Regions from separate parts of the Corynebacterium faecale genome, predicted to be linked through region 1. Evidence: riboswitches for the same ligand, from Rfam matches in the RefSeq annotation. Region 1 holds a riboswitch; the other holds the start of a gene.
The links. A riboswitch is a leader RNA that binds a small molecule or an ion and turns the genes downstream of it on or off. The one in region 1 is predicted to bind thiamine pyrophosphate.

Region 2: linked by a shared signal. The riboswitch ahead of CFAEC_RS08705 (thiamine phosphate synthase) and the one ahead of thiM (hydroxyethylthiazole kinase) in region 1 are both predicted to bind thiamine pyrophosphate.

What each region holds. Positions count from the first base shown of each region.
Region 1 is NZ_CP047204.1:1,514,341-1,520,205, forward strand. Features, by position in the region: gene CFAEC_RS06935 (bifunctional hydroxymethylpyrimidine kinase/phosphomethylpyrimidine kinase) at 1-1,830, opposite strand, end outside; gene thiM (hydroxyethylthiazole kinase) at 1,827-2,639, opposite strand; TPP riboswitch at 2,633-2,740, opposite strand; gene CFAEC_RS06945 (NAD(P)/FAD-dependent oxidoreductase) at 2,905-4,338, opposite strand; gene CFAEC_RS06950 (class I SAM-dependent methyltransferase) at 4,724-5,865, shown strand, end outside.
Region 2 is NZ_CP047204.1:1,901,447-1,907,311, forward strand. Features, by position in the region: gene CFAEC_RS08695 (helix-turn-helix domain-containing protein) at 1-339, shown strand, start outside; gene rplS (50S ribosomal protein L19) at 706-1,047, opposite strand; TPP riboswitch at 1,269-1,382, shown strand; gene CFAEC_RS08705 (thiamine phosphate synthase) at 1,380-2,030, shown strand; gene thiO (glycine oxidase ThiO) at 2,027-3,109, shown strand; gene thiS (sulfur carrier protein ThiS) at 3,106-3,306, shown strand; gene CFAEC_RS08720 (thiazole synthase) at 3,311-4,096, shown strand; gene CFAEC_RS08725 (ThiF family adenylyltransferase) at 4,097-5,164, shown strand; gene CFAEC_RS08730 (Tex family protein) at 5,161-5,865, opposite strand, start outside.

The sequences.
Region 1 (5,865 bases):
CTCCACCACAATGCACTCGGCGGCACTGGTGGCCCACTCCACCTGTGCAGGGGCGTCCGGCGCCTTGGAGCTCAGCACGGCCAGTGCACGGGAATACTGGCGCAGATAGTGGGCATCCTGATCGATGTAGAAGATGAACTCCTGAGGTGACAGGGTGCCATCACCCAGTCCCCGGATGAATCCGGAGTCCATGATCTGCCCCATGACCTCGCCGGTGGCGGCCCACAGCGCCTCGGTGAAAGGCCCCGCAAGGGCAAGGGCTGGAACTGGACTCTGTACCGAGGATGGAACCACCACATCATCAACCCGGGAGCCAGTCAGGCCCGTGACCTGCAGGTGTGGCCACGGCGTTGTGTCTGCGGCACGTAGCATCCGTTGATGCATGGCGAAGTGATCCACCGGCCCACTCCCGGAACCCACCTGAAGCGCATCGGAGGCGCGCAATGCCTCATTGAGCCACCGCGTGGACCATTCCAGGGCATCCTCCACTGAGTTGTCCAGGACAATCCGTGTGGCAAGCGCCGCCGAGAGGGAGCAGCCCGTGCCGTGGGAATTGGTGGTGTCCACCCGTGGATTGCTCACGGGATGGACACTGCCGTCGGGACGGACCACTGCATTGTCAGCATTCGGGCCATTCAAGTGACCACCCTTGACAATCACGATGGTGTTGTTCTGTGCCGCGAAGGTCAGGGCCTGGCGTACGGCGGTGTCCATCGATGGGGCTGGCGGTTCGTCGCAAAGCACAGCGAGCTCGGGGATGTTGGGGGTGATCACATCGACCTCGCCGGCCAGCTCGAGCAGCGCGTCCGCGGCATCCGCGTCCAGGAGGCTGTCGCCGCTGGTGGCCACCATGACCGGGTCCAGGACGACAGGGCCGTGGTCACGTTCGCGCAACCACCGGGTGACCTGGCGGACCGTGGCGGCACTGCCGAGCATGCCGAGCTTGACCGCATCCACCGTCACATCAGAAAACACCGACTCCAGTTGCTGATCCAGAAACTCCGCGGGTGGGGTGTGCACCGAGGTGACACCGTGGGTGTTCTGCGCGACCAGCGCGGTGACCACGGACATGCCGAAGCCACCGGCGGCCGCGATCGATTTGAGGTCAGCCTGCACACCCGCACCACCTGTGGGGTCAGTGCCGGCGATCGTGAGCACACGGGGACGGGAGGGCGTGCGTGCGGCGTCGATCAGCGCACGCAGATCACGCGCCGCCCCACCCGGATCGTTGGCCGCCATGATCTCCGACACCACACACAGACCATCAACGTCGGTACGCGCAAGCCTGGACGCATTGCTCAGATCCACACCGCCAATGGCCACCGACCGGATCCCGTGGCGCCTGCACACGGTGGCAATGTCTGCCACCCCGTCAACCCCCAGGGCTTGAGGTGCATCAGGTTTGGTGGCGGTGTCATGCACCGGACCGAGACCGACCACGTCGGGCAGTGCCACACCGGCGCGCTCACACCCGGCGATCACGGTGTGCAGCTGCTCCATGTTCTCAATGGTCAAGCCCACCATTAGGTGATCGGGGAGAGCCTGGCGCGCCTCCACATAAGGGATATCCCCCTGACCGATGTGGAGGTGGCATCCGAGTTCCACCGCGGTATCGAAGCGGTCGTTGAGAAACAGCGGGCGCTCCAGACGATCGCAGATTTCCTTGAGCTCCACGGCGCGGGCCCGGAAGGTGGCGGCATCGGCGTCCTTATCACGCAGCTGCACCACGGTCACACCTCCGGCGGCGGCCTGCTCCACGATGCCGGCGACCTTATCCGGCCCACCGCCAAGCTTCGGATCGGTGACAAGATAAAGGCTGAAATCGGTCACTGCTGTTCCTCCCGGATGCTGGTCAGATCTTCGAGTTGCGCACGGTCGAGTTCATACAGTGCGTCGATCAGTGCCACGGCGAAGGAGCCCGGCGCGCCCGCGCGGGTGGCGGCGATCTGACCGGCGGCACCCAGGTGGGCGTGTGCGGCGATCACGGCGTCGTGGGCATTGATGTCGGTGTCACGTGTTGCACCGAGGTATGCGGCGGTAAGCGCCCCCAGGGCGCAACCGGTGCCGATGACCAGCTGGAGCATCGGGTCACCGGATTCCAGCCAGGTGACCCGTCCCGTTGACACAATGAGATCCTCAGGTCCGGTCACCGCGACCACACCGCCGGTCTGTGCGGCGAGCTGCTGGGCTGCGGTGAGGGCGCCGGCGACGTCATCGGTGGAGTCAACACCACGGCCACCGGCTCCCAGGCCGGCGAGCGCGACGATCTCGGAGGCGTTGCCGCGGATTGCGGCAGGGTGCTTATCCACGATTGATTGTGCAAACGCCGTTCGTTCCGGCAGCCCGCCCACACCCACAGGGTCAAGCACCCACGGCGTACCGGCTTCGGTGGCCCCGGCAACGGCCTGGTGCATGCCTTTGTACTGTTCGGCTGAGGGGGTTCCCGGATTGATCAGAACGCCGTTGGCCACCTGTGCGAAGCCAAAGGACTCCGCGGGTGTGTCTGCCATGGCGGGTGTTGCCCCGGAGGCAAGAAGAGCATTGGCGGTGAACTGCATGACCACGGTGTTGGTCAGGCATTGAATGAGAGGAGTGGTGGCCCGCACGTGTGCGAGCGCGTCCAGATATGAGTCAGCCATCAAACGGCCATCCCTTCGCTAGTATGAGCTAGAGCAGGTTCATCGGGTGTGATCTCAGCTTGTCCAGTTGATTACTGTGACAAACACCCCGTGCCTAGCCCACACACTAGCAAAAGGGTGCGGTTGGGAGATCAATAGGTGTTCAGACCATGGAAACGGAAGATGGCGCGGGCATGTTCCACAGATGATCCGGCTGCGGTCGCGCACCAAAAAGCCTCCTGTGGCCACTCAGTGCTGAGTGGCCACAGGAGGCTTGGTTTAACTACTACTTTTCGTGACGTGCCTTCTCGATGCTGCGGGTGGCACCGTAACGGGTGGTGTCCAGCAGTTCGATCGGGATGTCCGCGTCCTCGGTGTCAATGACCTGGCCGAGCTTGGCCAGCGCAGTGCGGGCGTGCAGCTGCTGACGGGTGGTCTCCAGGTTCCAGCGCTTGCGGGACAGGGCGTTGAGGCCCCAGCTGATCGCAGAGACGAAACGGTTGCGGAAGCCGACCAGGAACATCAGGTGGACAGCCAGCCACAGCAGCCAACCGATGAAACCGGTGACCTCGACCTTGCCCATCTTCACCACTGCGGAGAAGCGGGACACGGTGGCCATCGATCCCTTGTCAAAGTAGTCGAAGGCCTCGCGCTCAGTGTTGGAGCGACCCTCCACCTCGGCGGCGATCTGCTCTGCCACGTACTCGCCGCCCTGGATGGCCACCTGGGCCACACCCGGGAGTTTGTCCAGCGCCATCATATCGCCGACCACGAAGACGTTTTTGTGCTCGCCCACGGACAGATCAGCGTTGACCGGAACGCGACCCGCGCGGTCGACCTCCACGCCGGCCTGATCGGCGACGAGCTTGCCCAGTGGGGAAGCGGCGACACCGGCGGACCAGATCTTGCAGAACGCCTGGATGCGGTGCTCTTCGCCGTCCTTGGTCTTGTAGGTGACGGCGTTTTCATCAACATCGGTGACCATGGCGTTGAGCTTCACGTTCACACCGAGCTTTTCCAGGGTGCGCTGGGCGTTACGGCCGAGACGCTTACCAAAGGGAGGAAGCACCTGCGGGGCGCCGTCGAGAAGCACGATTTTGGCGGAGGACGGGTTGAAGTTGGTGTACTCACCAGCCAGGGTGCGATGTGCCATCTCTGCCAACTGTCCGGCGAGCTCCACACCGGTGGGGCCGGCGCCGACGACCACGAAGGTCAGCAGGCGCTCACGCTCAACCGGATCCTCACAGATCTCCGCGCGCTCGAAGGCACCGATGATGCGGGCACGCAGCTCCAGGGCATCATCGATCGTCTTCATGCCTGGTGCGAACTGTGCGAAGTGGTCATTGCCGAAGTAGGACTGGCCTGCACCGGCACCGACAACGAGGGAATCGTACTCGTAGACGCGGGTATAGGAACCCAGGGATGCAGTGACGGTGCGGGCGGTGATGTCAATGTTGGTAACCTCACCCTTGATCACGTTGACATTGTCCTGACCACTGAGGATCTGGCGCGTGGATGGTGCGATCTCGCCCGAGGAGAGGATACCGGTGGCCACCTGGTAGAGCAGTGGCTGGAAGAGGTGGTGGTTGGTACGGTCGATCAGCGTGACATCGACATCTGCCTTGGCCAGGTTCTTGGCGGTGAAAAGACCGCCGAAGCCGGAACCGATGACGACGACATGATGGCGGCCGCCTTCGGGGCGGGTTGGGTTCTCGGACATAGGGGTCACAGTCTCCTGGTCGTTGATAAAAATGGATGCACGGGGGGCGCTCAGCCATGAGACGCCATATACCTTATAAACAATAGTCCTAAACGTGTGAACCAACAGGATCGGGTGGCCCAACCCTGTCTGTTTTGGGGGAAAATGTGGTTTTTCCGCCCGTATTTTTAACTCAAGCCCTCGTTTATGGGGTTATTTATGGCGTGCGTCACCACAATAGCAGCACGAACATTCTGCAGGTGGTGTATCGCGCGAACAAGATGGCGAACACTGTTAAACAGTCGCGCCTCCGCCGGTTGGGGGCCAGTTCCGTCTACACTGCAGTGAGTATATTTTCCCGTGTCAGCCTGATACCCGCATAGTCTCCTGGAGGTGCATGAAACGCATGGTAGAAGCGCGTTTGCACCATCTGGAATCAATCGATCCCGAGGAGTGGCCAGGGGTGGCCACCGTACCGGACTTCCCACTCAGAGGAGTCCGCGCCCGACAGGCGGAAGCTAGGTTTGCAAAGGCCTGCGAGAACGCCGGTCTTGACCTCGTAGGTGATGAGCCCGATCTCACAATCGACCATGAAGAGTTATTTTCGCGTCTCGCGGCCACCGGATGGCTGGGATTGGCCGAAAGTTACATGGCAGGCGAGTGGCACAGTGACAAACTCACCGATGTCCTCACCGCGCTCCTGGGCGTGGGTTACCGCCCGAGGGGCAGGTTCCAGTCCGCCTTCACCCTTCCCGATACCGCCCGGGATAACGGTGGCGCGCTGCCGGCGGAACTGATCCGTTTGAGTTCCGGTGATGGGATGAGCGCCTTCGGTGGGGTGTTCGCCTCCGGTGTGCCCACCACGGTGCGCACCGCGGTGAAGAGTTTTGTTCCCGGCGCGGGGCGAAACCGCGAACCTGGATCGCACTTCGTGGATGTCACCACCATCGCCGATCCGGTGGCCGTGGAGCGGGAGGATCTGGGTGAGGCCCAGCGCAGGGCTGCGTCAACGCTGCTGGATGCCGCAAAGGTGCGATCGGGTTCCCACGTCCTGGAGTATCCGGCATCCGGTGGAGCGGTCTCCATCCTCGCTGCACGCCGCAACGCCACGGTGGATGTCCTTACTGCAGATCGCGCCCAGGTCTCTGCCCTGGAGGAGCTGTTCATCCTCGCCGGGGTGGAAGATGATGTGCACATCCGCAAGCTTCCCGCTGCCGTCCCCGGAAAGTTGGACTGGGGTGGTGCCTATGACTCCATCGTGTCCATGGAGAAGCTGGAGGTGGTCGGGACCACCGGGGCGAAGAAATACATCAAAGCGCTGGATCGGATGCTGTCCACAGGTGGGTATGTGGCCATGCAGTCACTCGTGGCCACGGAACAGCTGGGCCCCGTCGCCCGTGAGGCCCTTGGGATGTTGCGTGCCTATATCTGGCCGGCGCTGACCTATCCCACGACACAGCAGGTACACGAACTCGTTGATCGGGGCTCGTCCCTCCGGGTGATCGCCGAGACGCATTTCCCGGGGCACTACCTCAAGAGTGTGCAGCT
Region 2 (5,865 bases), 390 kb from region 1:
ACTTCACTCAATGACCTGCATCGACGCCGCCCCGGCAATCGCGAAAACATCGATCGGATCAAGGCCGGCATGTACGCCGACGCCAGGGCCTATCGCCTCCGCACCCTCCGCGAGGATTCTGGTCTCACCCAAGAGTCCCTGGCGAAAAAGATCGGGGTAGGACAGAACCGGATTTCCCAGATGGAGCACGGTCACCTCACCTCAGCCCGAGTGTCCACCATCCAGAAGTATGTTGAGGCTCTCGGCGGCAGCCTCGAGCTCACCGTTAAGCGAGCCGACGGAAGCACCGTCACTCTCCCGGTCGAAGAGGAACAGGAAGGTCTGGCAGACGCCAAATAACACCTAAAGACACAGCCTGGGATCCCCCTTCATGCGAGACTTCTCTAAGCTTGTCGTTTAACCTTTGGGGTTACGGGGTGGTGTGGATAAGAGCAGGCACGAGGCCTGGCACATACGGATTCGACCAGGAAAACGTACATGTCTCAGGAGCACTCGAGCGTAGCCGTTCCATCATCCATCATCGCCCCTCCCTCTGGGACCAGTTCGCCGCGCTGATCCCCCCACCTGATGTGTTCAGACGAGGGGGCATTCTTAGGCATATTCCTATTTGGCGGGATGGAGCAGGAAAAAACCCCCGGTTCTCACGCTGGGTGATGAACCGGGGGCTGGTCAATGGGGTTTAATTCAGTGACCTCACGCTATTGATTAGCGCTTCTCCTTGATGCGGGCAGCCTTACCGCGCAGTTCGCGCAGGTAGTACAGCTTGGCGCGACGAACATCGCCACGACGGATGACCTCGATGGACTCCAGGTTCGGGGAGTGAACCGGGAAGGTACGCTCGACACCGATACCGAAGGAAACCTTACGCACGGTGAAGGTCTCACGGATACCACTGCCCTGACGGCGGATGACAACACCCTTGAAGAGCTGGGTACGGGTGGTGGTGCCTTCGATGACCTTGACGTGAACGTCGAGGGTGTCACCGGGGCGGAAAGCAGGAACGTCGTCGCGCAGGTATGCGGAGTCGACCTTATCCAGAATGTTCATGAAAATGTCCTTTGACAGTCAAGGGAAAGAGGAGCCTGGCGGCACTTCCCCTGATGTGGGGCGCTCGGCCGGTTCGTATCCGTTTCAGTTTTGCGCCGCTGCCACGTACCGCAACCTCAAATGAGGCAGAGCGATATGCACAGTCAACCTGGATATTCTTTCATGTTCTCAGGGCAATGCCAAATCCCCTCCGCCACCATCGGATCATCTACACTGAAGGGCCAAACCCCCACGGGTGCCTGAGGTATCAGGCTGAGATCGCGCTGCAGTTCCGCGCGAGAACCGTATGAACCTGTCTGGTTAGCACCAGCGAAGGAAGAGAGGCTGGTCCCATGCGACCCATCCCTGATCTGCAGTGTTATCTCATCACCGGCCACGGATCCACGGAGCATGTCGTGGACGTGGCCCGCAAGGCTGTTGCCGGTGGAGCCCGGATGGTGCAGGTGCGCAGCAAACCCATCTCCGCGCGCGATCTCCATGCGCTGACCGAAGCCGTCGCCCGTGCGGTGGGCGATACCGCCCATGTGCTTGTCGACGACCGCGTGGACATCGCCCTGGCCCTGCGCCGCCGCGGACTCCCGGTCCACGGGGTGCACGTCGGGCAGGATGACCTGCATGTCCGCGATATCCGTGCGCTGCTCGGCGAGGATGCCCTCATCGGCCTCACCACCGGCACCCGCGAGCTGGTGGAGCAGGCCAATGAGTTCGCCGATGCGATCGACTACATCGGTGCCGGACCTTTCCGCCCCACCCCCACCAAGGATTCCGGCCGCACGCCCCTTGGCATCGAGGGTTACCGCGAACTGGTGAGGCTGTCACGGGTACCGGTGGTGGCCATCGGCGATGTCACCGCCGATGATGCCCAGTCCCTCGCTGCCACCGGAGTCGCCGGTCTGGCCGTTGTCCGTGGACTCATGGATGCTGATGATCCCACTGCCTATGCTAGGCGCCTACTCACCGGATTCGAGGCGGGAAGCCGATGAGCAGCGTCACTGTTATCGGCGGAGGGCTCATTGGTCTGGCGTCAGCCCTGCGTCTGGCGGATGCCGGGCACACCGTCACCTTGATGGATCCCTCCCCCGCATCCGGGGCCACCCATCACGCCGGTGGCATGCTCGCACCTGTGGCTGAGGTGGTCTACCGGCAGGAGGATCTGTTTCCGCTGATGGTGCGCTCGGCGGAGTTGTATCCGGGGCTGCTGGAGGTCGTCGCAAAGCACACGGACCTGCCCACCGGGTACCGGAGGGAGGGCACCATGGTGGTGGCCGCGGACCGGGCGGATTCAGCGCATCTATCGGAGTTGGCGGACTACCAGGCCACCCACGGTATGGCGGTTGAGCGCCTGCCGGTGCGTCAGGCACGCGCACTGGAACCGGCGCTGAGTCCCCAGTTGGCTGGAGCCGTGCTGATCCCGGGAGATCACCAGGTTAATCCGCGGATGTTCGCCACAGCACTGCTGGATGCGCTGCACAACCTCGGCGTCACCGTAGTGCGGGAACGCGCCACCGCGCTGCCCGATGATGAACAGGTGGTACTGGCCAATGGTCTGGGTGCCGGCGAGCTGTATCCCGGACTCCACTTGCGCCCGGTTTACGGCGATATCCTGCGCCTGGGTGTTCCTGATCATCTGCAGCCCCTGCTCACCCGCGTGGTGCGCGGCTTCGTGGAGGATCGGCCTGTCTATCTCATCCCACGCACTGATAACACACTCGCCATCGGTGCCACCTCGCGGGAGGATAACCGTCCCATCCCGCGTGCCAGCGCCGTGCATGATCTGCTGCGTGATGCCATCCGCCTGGTGCCCGGCATTGAGGAGTGCGATTTCCTAGAGGCCACCACCGGGGCCCGCCCGGGCACCCCGGATGATCTCCCCTACTTGGGAAGGGTGGATGAGCAGCTGATCATCTCCACCGGCTATTTCCGCCACGGGATCCTACTGACGGCGCTGGCCGCAGATGCCACCCTGGCGCTGGTGGAGGGCCGCGATCCAGGCATTGACCTGCGCGCCTGCCACCCGCACCGACACCATAAACCTGTTTCAAAGCAAGGAGTTTCATCATGAACCTGACCGTGAACAACCAGTCCGTGACCACCGATGCCACCACGCTGGAGGGCCTGGTCGAGGAGACCCTCGGCAGGCTTCCCGAGGCCGGCGTGGCCGTGGCCGTCGACGGTGACGTGGTGCCCCGTTCCCAGTGGAACCGCGACCTCGAAAGCGGCCTCACCATCGATATTCTCACCGCCGTCCAGGGAGGCTGAACAGATGCTCACCATCGCCGACCGCACCTTTGACTCCCGCCTGATCATGGGCACCGGTGGTGCCACTTCGATGGCCATGCTGGAAGATTCCCTTGTTGCCTCCGGGACGGAACTGACCACGGTGGCCATGCGCCGTCACGCCGCCACCGCCGGGGATGGTGGTGAATCCGTCTTCGAGATGCTGCGGCGTCTCAACATCGCACCGCTACCCAACACCGCCGGGTGCCGCACCGCCCGCGATGCTGTCATCACCGCGAAACTTGCCCGTGAAGCATTGGGCACCAACTGGGTCAAGGTTGAGGTCATCGCCGATGAGCACACCCTGCTCCCCGATGTGGTTGAACTCATCGACGCCTGCGAACTACTGGTCGCCGAAGGGTTTATTGTCCTGGCCTATACCTCCGATGATCCCGTGGTGGCCAAGCGCCTGGAGGATGTCGGATGTGCCGCGGTCATGCCCCTGGGCTCCCCCATCGGCACCGGCCTGGGCATCCTCAACCCGCACAATATTGAATTGATCTGTTCGCGCGCGACCGTGCCGGTGCTCCTGGATGCCGGCGTGGGTACCGCCTCCGATGCGGCACTCGCGATGGAGCTCGGATGCGATGGCGTGTTGCTGGCGTCTGCGGTCAACCGTTGTCAGGACCCGGTGACCATGGCCCGCGCGATGCGGTTAGCCGTGGATGCCGGACACCTCGCCCGCACAGCCGGGCGCATCCCCAAACGCGACCATGCCGTGGCCTCCTCTAGTTTTGATGGACTGGTGTCCTGGTCGGATCAGGTGCTGTAGATGACACTTCCGGATACCGAACTGCGCCGCACCGCCCGCCAACTCGCCCTGCCTGGTTGGGGAACCTGGCAGCAAGAACGCCTGCACAATGCCCACGTGCTGGTCATCGGCGGCGGTGGCCTGGGTTGTCCCGCCATGCAATCACTGGCATCTGCCGGGGTCGGGCACATCACCGTCATTGATGATGACACCGTGGACATCACCAACATCCACCGCCAGATCCTCTTCGGTGCCTCCGATGTGGGCCGGCCCAAGGTGGAGGTGGTGGCGCAGCGTCTGCACGAACTTCAACCCGACATCACGGTCACCCCATTGCAGAAGCGGCTGACCGTGGAAAACGCGGTGGAGCTGCTCGGTGAGGTTGATCTGGTCCTCGATGGCTCTGATTCCTTCACCACCAAATACCTCGTGGCGGATGCCGCAGAGATCACCGGCACTCCCCTGGTCTGGGGCACGGTGCTGCGCTTCCGCGGTGATATCTGTCTCTTCACCGATGGTGTGGGGCTGCGTGATCTCTTCCCCGCCCAACCCACCGGTGATTCCATCCCCGACTGCGCCACCGCCGGGGTGCTCGGTGCCACCACCGCCATCATCGGCGCGCTCATGGCCACCGAGACCATCAAGTTCCTCGCTGGTTTACCCACCCAACCGGGACGGATGCTCAGCTACGATGCCCTGACCGCCACCACCCGCAGCTTCACCGTGACCGCTGACCCGGCGCGCCCCCGGGTGACGGAACTACAGGCGACCTATGCCGATGCGGTGTGTGCCCTCGGGCCGACTCCAACAGAGCTGCTGGATGAGGTCCGCTCCGGCGCGGCAGTCCTGCTGGATATCCGTGAGCCCCATGAGTATCTGCTCAATGATTCACTGGCTGAGCTGACACCGGTGCGGTTGCCGCTCTCGGCGATCTCTGGCCGGGAAACGGTTGAGCAGGCACTCGGGGATGCCCGGCGCGTTGTGGTGCACTGCGCCTCCGGTGTGCGCAGCGCAACCTTCTGTGACCAGTACTCGGACCTGGATCATGAGCTGCTCAACCTGCCCGGTGGCATCAACGGGTTGGTTTAACGCCCAAGCCCGGCGCGTTTGAGTGCGTCGGCCATCGCGCCACCCGCAGGCGTTGGCTGTGCTTGTCGACGCTGCCCCTGCCCGCCACGGTCCCCCGCCCTGCCGGCGGAACGGTTGTCAGTCTGTTTGTCACGGCGCTGGCCTGAATTCTGGTTCTTGCGCTTCGGTGCGGGCGCGCCGGGTTCATCGGTCAGGCGCAGTGACAGACCGATGCGTTTGCGGTCCACATCCACGTCCATGACCTTGACCTTCACCACCTGGCCCGAGCGGACCACTTCATGCGGGTCGGAGATGAACTTGTCACTCATCGCGGAGACATGGACAAGTCCGTCCTGGTGGACTCCCACGTCCACGAAGGCCCCGAAGGCTGCCACGTTGGTCACGGTTCCCTCGAGGATCATGCCGGGGTTTAAGTCGGAGAGTTTCTCCACGCCTTCCTTGAAGGTGGCGGTCTTGAACTCCGGGCGCGGGTCACGGCCTGGTTTATCCAGCTCCGCGATGATATCGGTCACGGTCGGGATGCCGAATTTCTCATCGGCGAAATCAGCTGGGCGCAGTGTGGCCAGCAGGGCTGAATTGCCGATGAGGTTGTCCATCCCCACTCCGGTGGCCTCTACGATGCGACGCACCACCGGGTAGGCCTCGGGGTGCACCGCGGAGGCGTCCAGTGGGTCTTTACTCCCATTGATACGCAGGAAGCC